DNA from 2 places in the Pseudoduganella sp. UC29_106 genome. Region 2 is predicted to be linked to the other one. Evidence: riboswitches for the same ligand, from Rfam matches in the RefSeq annotation. Region 2 holds a riboswitch; the other holds the start of a gene.
What was found. Region 2 has a riboswitch for cobalamin ahead of ACHMW6_RS03115 (TonB-dependent receptor domain-containing protein). Riboswitches for the same ligand answer to the same signal wherever they lie in the genome.
Positions count from the first base shown of each region.

Region 1: linked by a shared signal. The riboswitch ahead of ACHMW6_RS12465 (hypothetical protein) and the one ahead of ACHMW6_RS03115 (TonB-dependent receptor domain-containing protein) in region 2 are both predicted to bind cobalamin.

Region 1 is NZ_CP171977.1:2,394,568-2,399,861, forward strand. It holds partial or broken gene gtdA (gentisate 1,2-dioxygenase) at 1-234, shown strand, start outside; partial or broken gene ACHMW6_RS12450 (fumarylacetoacetate hydrolase family protein) at 258-954, shown strand; gene maiA (maleylacetoacetate isomerase) at 958-1,596, shown strand; gene ACHMW6_RS12460 (DUF1593 domain-containing protein) at 1,686-3,293, opposite strand; cobalamin riboswitch at 3,463-3,681, shown strand; gene ACHMW6_RS12465 (hypothetical protein) at 4,028-4,750, shown strand; partial or broken gene ACHMW6_RS12470 (hypothetical protein) at 4,791-4,907, shown strand; gene ACHMW6_RS12475 (cobaltochelatase subunit CobN) at 4,990-5,294, shown strand, end outside.
Region 2 is NZ_CP171977.1:554,156-559,449, reverse strand. It holds gene ACHMW6_RS03135 (response regulator transcription factor) at 1-332, opposite strand, end outside; gene cobT (nicotinate-nucleotide--dimethylbenzimidazole phosphoribosyltransferase) at 353-1,384, shown strand; gene ACHMW6_RS03125 (adenosylcobinamide-GDP ribazoletransferase) at 1,388-2,152, shown strand; gene ACHMW6_RS03120 (histidine phosphatase family protein) at 2,143-2,691, shown strand; cobalamin riboswitch at 2,678-2,899, shown strand; gene ACHMW6_RS03115 (TonB-dependent receptor domain-containing protein) at 2,965-4,791, shown strand; gene ACHMW6_RS03110 (FecCD family ABC transporter permease) at 4,810-5,294, shown strand, end outside.

The DNA.
Region 1 (5,294 bases), 1.8 Mb from region 2:
CTTTACCAGCAAGCCCTATCGCAGCACCGATGGCACAGTCTACGTTTGCCTGGAAGGTGAGGGGAGGCGCCGAGATTGGCGGCGAAACCTTCGCGTTCGGGCCAAACGATATTTTTGTCGTCCCATCCTGGCAGCCATTGCGGTTGCAGGCCCGCTTCAGGACGGTCTTGTTCAGCTTTTCAAGACCGGCCGATGCAGCAGGCGCTTGGACTGTGGCGAGAAGAAAAGATGTAATTACCCTCAATCTGGAGAGCATTATGAAATACGCAGTAGCGCCAGCCCCGGTGTACAGCTTGCCGATCGCCGGCAGCAGCGAGCAGTTTCCCGTCAACCGTATTTTCTGCGTCGGCCGTAATTATGCCGCGCATGCGCGCGAGATGGGCAAGGATCCGGACCGCGAACCACCGTTTTTCTTCATGAAGCCCGCCAACGCGCTGGTCGTTGCGGGCGATGCGGAAACCACAATCCCGTATCCGCCGCACACCGCCAATTTTCACCATGAGATCGAGCTGGTGGTCGCGCTTGGCCAGGGTGGCGCGAACATTCCGCTCGGCAGGCGCTCGACCATGTCTTCGGCTATGCGGTCGGACTGGACATGACGCGGCGCGACCTGCAGCTGGAAGCCCGCGACAAGGGCCGCCCGTGGGAGTTCGGCAAGTCCTTCTCGAAGTCGGCGCCGATCGGCCCCGTCCATCGCGCGTCCGAAGTGGGGCACCTGCGCCAGGGCGTGCTTGCACTCACAGTGAATGGCCAGCCACGCCAAAGCTCCGATATCGACAAGCTGATCTGGTCTGTCGCCGAATCCATCGCCTATCTGTCGGAATATGAAACGCTCGAACCCGGCGATATCATCATGACGGGAACGCCGGAAGGGGTGAATGCGGTCCAGCCGGGGACCTGATGGTCGGCACGCTCGAGGGGCTGGGATCCATCTCCGTACGCGTTGCGGGCTGAAAGATGAAACTCTTCAGCTTCTTCGACAGTTCCACCTCCTTCCGGGTGCGCATTGCGCTGGCGCTGAAAGGCCTTCCCTACGAATATGCGGGCGTCAATCTCAGAGAGGGAGCACAAAGGGACGCGGCGTATCGCGAGTTGAGCCCTGCCGCAATCGTACCGGCCCTGGTCGACGGCGAGACTGTGCTGACCCAGTCGCTCGCCATCATCGACTACCTCGATCATCTTCGACCCGAACCACGGCTGATTCCAGAGGCGCCGATCGAACGGGCCCGCGTGCTGGAAATCGCGCAGACGATCGCTTGCGATATCCACCCGATCAATAATCTGCGCGTGCTGAATTATCTGTCCACGACTCTGGCCGTGAATGACACGGACAAATCGGACTGGTACCGGCACTGGGTCGATGAGGGCCTGGCTGCTGTAGAAAGCCTGTTGGCAAGGCGCCCGGCAAGCGAATACTGCATCGGCAATGTGCCGACGCTGGCCGATTGCTGCCTCGTGCCCCAGGTGGCGAATGCGCTGCGTATCGGGTGCAACCTGTCTCGCTTCACACGCGTCCTGGCGGTCTACGAGCGTTGCATGGCGCATCCGGCGTTCGTCCAGGCGGCGCCCGGAAATCAGCCGGATTACATCGCCTAGCCAGGCGAGGGCGGGCCTGCTGCCTGCCGGAGGCGGCGCCTGGTTTCACCGGCGCCGTCTCGATCCTCCTTACTCCGTCACGACAATCACTACTTTTCGTAGTGCGTCAGGGCCGGCGAGCCATTGTCGGTCGCTTCGGCGATCACCTGAATCATGTCATCCGGTTTCGTCTCCGCCGGCACGACGAAACTCACGCCATGATCAAGTGGTTCGAGCCGCACCGCCCCTTTGTAACCGTCCGCCTCCTCCCAGCGCCACCACTTCAGAGTGACCGCGTTGCCATCCGGATCGGACGTCTTCGCGCGAAGCGTGATCCGCTGCCCCGCCTTCGCCCGGATCAGCTGCGGGCCTGCCAGGGCGATCATCGGATTATGGTTGGCGCCGGCAAAGTTCGCTGTTGTCGCCCACTGAAGCCGGGCTGCGAAATCGCGCTGTGCCGCTGCCAGGAACGGATGCGTGGGCGCGCGCTCGATGGGGCGCGGCGGGGGCGGATTGGCGATGTTGGCTTCCATTGCCTTGAGCAGCACAGCAAAGCTCCTCGTGGGGCCGTTGTTCGGGGTGCCCGCCCAGCCGCCGAAGCTGTCGCCGCGGTAGCCGCGCAAGCCGTTATCGAGCAGGTTGAGGAACGTTGGCGTGTCGCCTTCAGCCAGGAATTCGCCTTTTGCGCGCGGTGGTGTCCAGACGATATAACCTTCCTTTTTCAGCTCCTCGGCGGATTTTCCCGCAATGCCGAAATAGTCGAAGATGTCGTTCTGCACCATGTGCTTGCCATCGCCCCATACGCGGTAGGATGCGCCAAGCGGGCCGCGGTCGAGAATATTGGACTTGGTCCAGTCCACCGTAAAGTAGGCAGCATCGTCTTCGCCCACCCTCGACTGTGTCGCATAGCCCAGCGGGACCCCGCCCGCCAGCAGGCGATAGCGGATGTCGGGCCAGTCGGGCTTGATGTAATTGGCGTAGGTATCGTCCTGGTCGCCCGACGGGTGGATGACGGCCTTGCGGATTACTTTGGCGCGGATCGATGCCCACTGCGGCGATCCCTGGTACTGTTCCTCGATCGATTTCAGCGCACGGGCGATGGTGCTTTGGCCTCCCCAGGCATGCAGGTAAATTGGCGACTCCTCATTATCGAGCAGCAGTGCTTTGATAAGGTCCGAACCAGGCGTGTCATGCTCCATCTCGCCGTCGAACTGCACATTGCCCCAGCGGATCTTCGACTTCAGTACCTCTGGGGCCGGATAGTCGTGGTTGTGGACGCGCAGGTTCGGATAGGCCTTGGCGTAATTCTCCACGGCGTCATCAATGAAACGCTCTCCCGGCGCCCAGCGCCACGATGTGCAAGGGCAGAGCTTCAGGCCAAAAAGGGTGTACTCGCGAGTTGGCACTGACAGCCTGGTCCCTTTGCCGTCGCCGGTCCAATGAAACTGGCTGCTGGCATAGATCAGCCCTTCGGTACGGAAATCCGAGCTGTATAGCAGAAACCGAACCATCGAGTTCGAATCGTCGAGTTCAGGATCGGCCGTGATCACTACCCTCGGCTTTTCGTTGGGCGGTGTCTCCAGATATTGTGGCTTGGCCGGACTCTCGCCGGCCATCGTCTGTGTGGCAGCCGCGATCGCAAACATTGCCACGCAGGCGCGGGCAAGGAAGGGGAGCGGACAATTGAAACGGAGCTGCGCGGTGCTTGAGTGAATCAAGTTTGTCTCCATCGATTAATTGTTTGTGGATGACAGCGGTGTCATTCGGCCAGTGTACGCAAAACCGCCTTATCGGAGCAAGCTAATTTTTCGCAAATCTGGCTCGCTGCGCGGCAGTTGAATCACTCTCCACCGCAATTTTGGCAATAATCCGCAATGCAGTTAAAATACCGCTGATTCAGTGAATGGTGCCCTCCAGCTTTTCAGCCGGAGGGTGAAACGGGAAGCCGGTGACGCATGGGATTTTCATCGCATGCCAGTCCGGCGCAGCCCCCGCTGCTGTATGCCTGACGACTTTGATCGAACGCCACTGTGCTTAGCACGGGAAGGCAGGTGCAAAGGAGGATGACGGCAAGCCAGAAGACCGGCCAGTCACGATTGCTTGCGCAAAACCCGGGGTGAGGTTTTGCGTGGTGGTTGTTCGTTGTTTCTTCCTTTGCCTGCAGCGCAGCCGCATTGTGCGGTCGCCATATCGCGCCCGCGCCACGCGCGTGTGCCCGTCCGGCATGGAAAAACGCAGCAGCCTGTGTTCATGCGCGCCAGGCGCGCGTTACCGGTCAATGTCAAATTGAGCACTTCTACTTTCGTGCGGATTCTCGCAGCACTGCTATGCGTTCTCACCAGCGCGTACGGCCAGGCAGCCACCTTGTTTGCCATTGTGACTGAGCGCGCCGCTCCGGCGGCGATCGAGGCGGCGCATCGCCATCTGGCCAGCCATCCGCGGGACCGCACTCGTGTTACGCACGCCTGCCCAGTGGATGGCGGCGAGTGATGCCGACGCCGGCCTCTGGATCAGACAGGCCGACAGCGTGCTGGCGGTTTCCCTGTTCGGAGACCCGGCGCGCCGCCTGAAGGACGCCTTGCCGCGCCACGCCCGAGCACAAACCACCGTTTTAGCCTTCGACGGAGAGGCTGGCCTCAGTCTGATGAGCCGCAGCGCGCGCGGCGGCCTGCATGATTTTTCGCCCGAGTTGTTGCGGGAACTGTCGACGGAAGCGCCACCGGCAGCGGCCCTCAAAGCGGCACAGGCCCATGCCGCCGCGAGCCACTGGCTGGCTGCGCGCCAGCTGTGGCAGGCGGGCTGCGCCGACAACACGGCAGCGCTGTTCGCGCATCTGCTTGATCCGACCGTGGCGCTGGCCAGCCCCCAGCCCGAACCCACGTTGCGCCTGCGCGTCGGCCGGCGCGAACTGACCGATGCGGGCGCTTCGGGCAATGCCGCGCAACTGGGACTGAAGGCCCAGCCCACCGTGGTGGTGCTCGACCTGTCGAATATGGACAGCATGGTGCCCGCGGCAGTCTGCCAGCGCATCGAACAGCGGGGCCAGTCCTGCGTGCAGGTGCTCACGCGCTGGGGCGGCGCCTCGCGCGAGGCACTGGAGCGCCTGCCGAGCTGCTTGCGCCGGCCCAGCCGGCCGCGCTGGTGGTGCTGCGGACTTCGTCGTGGGCGCAGCTGAAGGACGCGAAGCCGTCACGGAAGCGCTGAAGCGGTTGAATGTGCCGGTCTTCAAGGCGATTCGCCTGTCCGACCGCACCGCGCTGCAATGGCATCTGTCGCCGGATGGCTTGCCGCCGGACTCGGTGCAATACCGCGTGGCGCTGCCGGAGTTGCAAGGCATCGGCCAGCCGATCGTGATCGCAGCGCTGGGCCAGGCGCAGCGCGACAAGCTGACCGGTACTCGAGAACCGTCCGCCCGTGGTGCTGCCCGTGGAGGCCGACAGGCTGACCGCACGCGTCAGCCGCTGGCTGGCATTGCGCGCCAAGGCCAACCGCGACAAGCGGGTGGCGCTGATCTATTACAACCACCCGCCGGGGCGGCAGAATATCGGCGCCGACAACCTGGACGTGCCGGCCTCGCTGTTCGACATGCTGCACGCGATGAAGAACGCCGGCTATACGGTGGGCGCCTTGCCCGAGTCGCCGCAAGCGCTGCTGGACATGATCATGGCGCACGGCGTCAACCTGCCGGAAGACCGCGCCGCCTTGCGCGAATTAAGCGG
Region 2 (5,294 bases):
ACTTCCAGTTCGACCAGGGAGAACGGTTTGACGAGGTAATCGTCGGCGCCGCTGTCGAAGCCAGCCACCTTGTCTTCCAAGGTGTCGCGCGCGGTCAGCATCAGCACGGGCGTGGACTTGCCCAGCTCCCCGCGCAGCTTCTGGCACAGCTCCAGGCCATTCAGCCCGGGCAGCATCACGTCCAGCACAACCGCGTCGTAATCGTTCTGCGCAGCCAGCCCCAGTCCGCCGTAGCCATTGGCGGCGGAATCGAGCACGTAACCCTTGGGCTCCAGGAAGCCGTACAGGTTGGCGACAATGTCCGGATTGTCTTCAATGATGAGAATGCGCATGCGGGCATTATAATTCTCTGATGACTATCCCACACATCACCCCAATTTCTAACGAAACGCTCGCGGGACAGCTGGATCGCGCGATCAACAACAAGACCAAGCCGCTGGGCAGCCTGGGCGCACTGGAGACGCTGGCAAAGCAGATCGGCATGATCCAGCAGACCACGTCGCCCGAGCTGCGCGAACCTGCCATTCTGGTCTTCGCGGGCGACCACGGTGTCGTGGCCGAGGGCGTGTCCGCCTATCCGCAGGACGTGACCTGGCAAATGGTCGAGAACTTCCTGGCCGGCGGCGCCGCCATCAATGTGTTCGCACGCCAGAACGGCTGCTCCCTGAGCGTGGTGGACGCCGGCGTGAACCACGACTTCGGGCCGCGCGAAGGCCTGTTGAACCGCAAGATCGCTCCCGGTACGCGCAATTTCGCGCAGGAGAAGGCCATGTCCGCCCAGGAGTGCATGGAAGCGATCGAGGCCGGCATGGAGCTGGTCGAAGCGCTGCCGGGCAATGTGCTGGGCTTTGGCGAAATGGGCATCGGCAATACGACGGCAGCTGCGGCCCTGATGCACAAGCTAACCGGCATTCCGGTGGCCGACTGCGTGGGCGCGGGCACGGGCCTGGATGCCGAAGGCGTGCTACGCAAGCAGCGCGTAATCGAAGCGGCGGTGCAGCTGCACGACGTCAACGGCGGCCTGCCGGTGCTATCCGCATTCGGCGGCTTCGAAATCGCCATGATGGCCGGCGCCATGCTGAAGGCGGCCGAGCGCCGCATGGTCCTGGTGATCGACGGTTTCATCGTCACCAGCGCCCTGCTGGTGGCGGCCCGCATCAAGCCGGAAGTGCTGGAATACTGCGTGTTCTCGCACTGCTCGGACGAGAGTGGCCACAAGCGCATGCTGGAACATCTTGGCGCACGTCCCCTGCTGAATCTGGGCCTGCGCCTGGGCGAAGGTACGGGCAGCGCGCTGGCCATGCCGCTGCTGCAGTCGGCCGTGAACTTCCTGAACCAGATGGCGACGTTCGACTCCGCCCAGGTCAGCGAAAAGTCCGCCTGATTCATGCAGCAGGTCCGCCTCTTCTTCATCGCGCTGCAATTCTTTACGCGGCTGCCGATCCCGCGCTGGGTCGGCTTCGAGGCGGCCTGGCTGCATCACGCTTCCCGTTATTTTCCGCTGGTCGGCCTGGTGGTCGCGGCGATTGCCGCCGGCGTGTATGCGCTGACTGCGCTCGTACTGCCGCCCGCGGTCGCCGTCCTGCTCTCCACCGCCGCCGGCATCTATGCCACCGGCGCCTTCCATGAAGACGGCTTTGCCGATATGTGCGACGGCTTCGGCGGCGGCCACACGCGCGAGCGCGTGCTGGAGATCATGAAGGACTCGCGTATCGGCGCTTACGGCGCGATCGGCATCCTGCTCCTGCTGGCGACCAAGGTTGCGGCTCTGTCTTCGCTGCCGTACACCGGGGTGCTGGCGGCGCTGTTCGTCGCCCATCCTGCTTCCCGCCTGATGGCGACGGCCCTGATCTGGCGCATGGAATATGCCCGCGCGGAAGGCAAGGCCAAGCCGATGGCGCAGGAAATGCGCAGCGGCGAATTCGCCATCGCAGCCTGCACCGCGGCACTGCCGGTGGCGCTTGTCGCCGCGCGTGGCTGGATCGCGCCGGTTGCGTTGGCCTGTGGCCTGCTTGCCATGGTCCTCGCCGCCGCCTGGCTTGCCCGTAAATGCGCGCAGCGCCTGGGCGGCTATACGGGCGACTGCCTGGGCGCCGTGCAGCAGCTGACGGAGGCTGTGTTCTACCTCGGCGCGCTGGCTGCGTGGAGCTGATCCTCATCCGCCACCCGGCGCCGCTTGCCGCGCCGGGCATATGCTACGGCAGCAGCGACCTGTCGGCAGATCCCGCCGCGCTGGCCGCGTGCGTCACGGGCGTTCGCGCCGAGCTGCCGCCAGAGCTGCTGCGCACGGCGCCCATCCGCACCAGCCCACTGCAGCGCTGCGCCGCCCTGGCCACGCAACTCGCTACCCCGCGCGCGCCGATCGTGGACGCCCGCCTCGCCGAACTGGATTTCGGCGCCTGGGAACTGCGTGCCTGGGACGACATCCCCCGCGCCGAAGTCGATGCCTGGGTCGCCGACCTGCTGAACTACCGCCCCGGCGGCGGCGAATCCGTACTGGATGCGGCACGCCGCGTGCAAGCCTTCCTGAAAGCGCTGGACGGCACTGCCATTGTGGTATGTCACGCCGGCACGATCCGCCTGCTGCAAGCGCTTGCCGGCGGCGCCGCCCTGCATGAAGCCGCGCTGCAAGCGGCTGCAAAACCACACGCCATCGCCTACGGCAGCATACACCGGGTTATAATTGAATAGTTTTGGTGCCCGCGTTCGAGTCCTCGAACGCAGTTAAACGGGAAACACGACACCGTCCACGACGGTCAACGTGTGCTGCCCCCGCAACGGTAAGCATGTGCCGCTCCATAAAGCGGCAGCTGTCTCCTCCGCCACTGTGCGCAAGCATGGGAAGGCAAGACAGCCAGGCATGCCAGCCCGGATACCGGCCAAATCAGGTGGAAGCGCAATGCGCTTTCGTGTGATTCCAGTCTACGGGGACGTGGGCTGGTTGCTCAATATCGAAAACTTGTCATGACCTCTCCCGTCACCCGGCAAGCGGCCCTCGCGTCGTTCGCCCTGGCTATTGCTGCGCCAAGCGTGCAAGCCCAAACCACTGCCCTGAACGCGGTCATCGTGACCGCCACCCGCACTCCGCAAGCTGCGCGCGATGTTGTCGCCGACACGCTGACTATCGGCGCGGAAGAAATTGCCAACGCCGGCGCCGGCTCCATCACGGAACTGCTGCAACGCCAGCGCGGCATTGAAGTCACCCGCAACGGCGGCCCGGGCACCAACTCCGGCGTGCTGATTCGCGGCGCCAACGGCAACCAGGTCATCGTGCTGGTGGACGGCGTGCGCATCGGCTCCGCCACCAGCGGCACCGCCGCCTGGAACGCGATCCCGATGGAAGCCATCGACCATATCGAAGTCGTCTACGGCCCGCTCAGCACCCTGTACGGCGCGGACGCCATCGGCGGCGTGATCCAGATCTTCACGAAGAAAGGCCAGGGTGCGCCCAGCATCAGCGCCTCGGTCGGCGGCGGCACCGACAATACGCGTGCCTACCAGGCTGCCGTATCCGGCAGCAGCGGCGCCGTCAGCTATGCGCTGAGCGCAGCGAAAGAGCGCTCGGACGGCTTCTCGGCCACCAAGCCGGCCAACAGTTCCTATAACCCGGACGACGACGGCTACAAGCGCGAAAATGCCGCCGGCCAGGTCGCATGGCAGCTGGCCCCCGGCCATGAACTGGGCCTGCTCTTCCTGCACAGCCGCCTCGACGCACAATTCGACAGCGGCAAGGCGCGCGCCGACAGCGTGCAGGTGCTGGATAACTATGCGGTCTACTCGCGCAACAAGATCACTTCCGAATGGTCGATGCTGGCCCAGGCGGCGCAAAGCCGCGACAAGTCCGGCAGCTTCACCGCCACCGACAGCCAGATCAACACCAAGCAGACCACCTTCAACTGGCAGAACGACTACCGCCTGGGCGACGATATGCTGCAGCTGCTGGTCGAGCACCGCAAGGAAGAAGTGGAAGCCACCACCACGGCCGTTTCGCGCGACCGCAGCACGACGTCCGTCGCCGGCAGCTATCAGTTGAACCGCGGCCCGCACCTGCTCAGCATCGGCGCCCGCAACGACGACAGCTCGCAGTACGGCAACAAGGCCACCGGCTCGCTGGGTTATGGCTACCGCCTGTCCAGCGCGCTGCGCCTGAACGCCAGCTACGGCACCAGCTTCCGCGCGCCGACCTTCAATGAACTCTACTACCCGGGCTTCGGCTTCGACGGCAACAAGCCTGAGCGCGGCCGCAACGGCGAGGTAGGCCTGAACTTCGACAACGGCAGCACTGCCCTCACTGCCGCCTACTATCACAACAAGCTGACCGACCTGCTGGTCAATACGACGCCCTGCCCCAAGCCCGGCTTCAAGTTCGGTTGCGCGTATAACGTCAACAAGGCCACGCTGGAAGGCTTGACCATGTCGGCCCGCCAGCGCCTGGGCAGCTTCACGCTGCGCGCGGACGCTGACTTCCAGGACCCGAAGGATGACACGACCGGCAAATCGCTGGTGCGCCGTGCCCGGCGCCATGGCAACGTGGGCGTCGACTATGAAGCAGGCCCTCTGCACACCGGCGTGGAATGGCAGGTGTCCTCGTACCGCTTTGACGACGCCTCCAACGTCAACCGCCTGGGCGGCTATGGCCTGGTGAACCTGTACGCGACCTGGCAGTTCTCGCGCGACTGGTCCGCCCTGGTCCGCTGGAACAACGTGGCCGACAAACAGTATGAGCTGGCCCGCAATTACGCAACGGCCGGTTCCACTGTGTTCGCCGCCCTGCGTTACGGCTTCCACTAAATCGGTTAAGCTCCCGCAATGCATCCATTCTCCGCCCAATTGCGCAACCGAGCCGGCCTGATTACCGTAGGCCTGGTCGTCCTTTCCATCGCCAGCCTGGTGATTGCCGGCATGACTGGCTCGGTATCGATTCCGTTGGCGGATATGCCGGGCGCCTTGCGGGAATTGCTGAATGGCCAGCCGTCCTCGCTGGCAGCCACGCTGCTGGATTTGCGCGCCGGCCGTGCTGTGACAGCTTTCGTTACTGGCGCTTCGCTGTCACTGGCGGGCATGATGATGCAGGCCCTGCTGCGCAATCCGCTGGCCGACCCTTATGTACTGGGCGTTTCGTCCGGCGCATCGGTAGGCGCGCTGGCGGCCCTGCTGTTCATGTGCGCAGCATGGGTGGTGGACGCGGCGGCTTTCGCTGGCGCAGTCGCTGTGTCCATGCTGCTGTATATACTGGCGCGGCGCGACCTGCGCGGCGGCACGGCGGCGGAGGGCGGCACGGCGCTGCTGCTGTT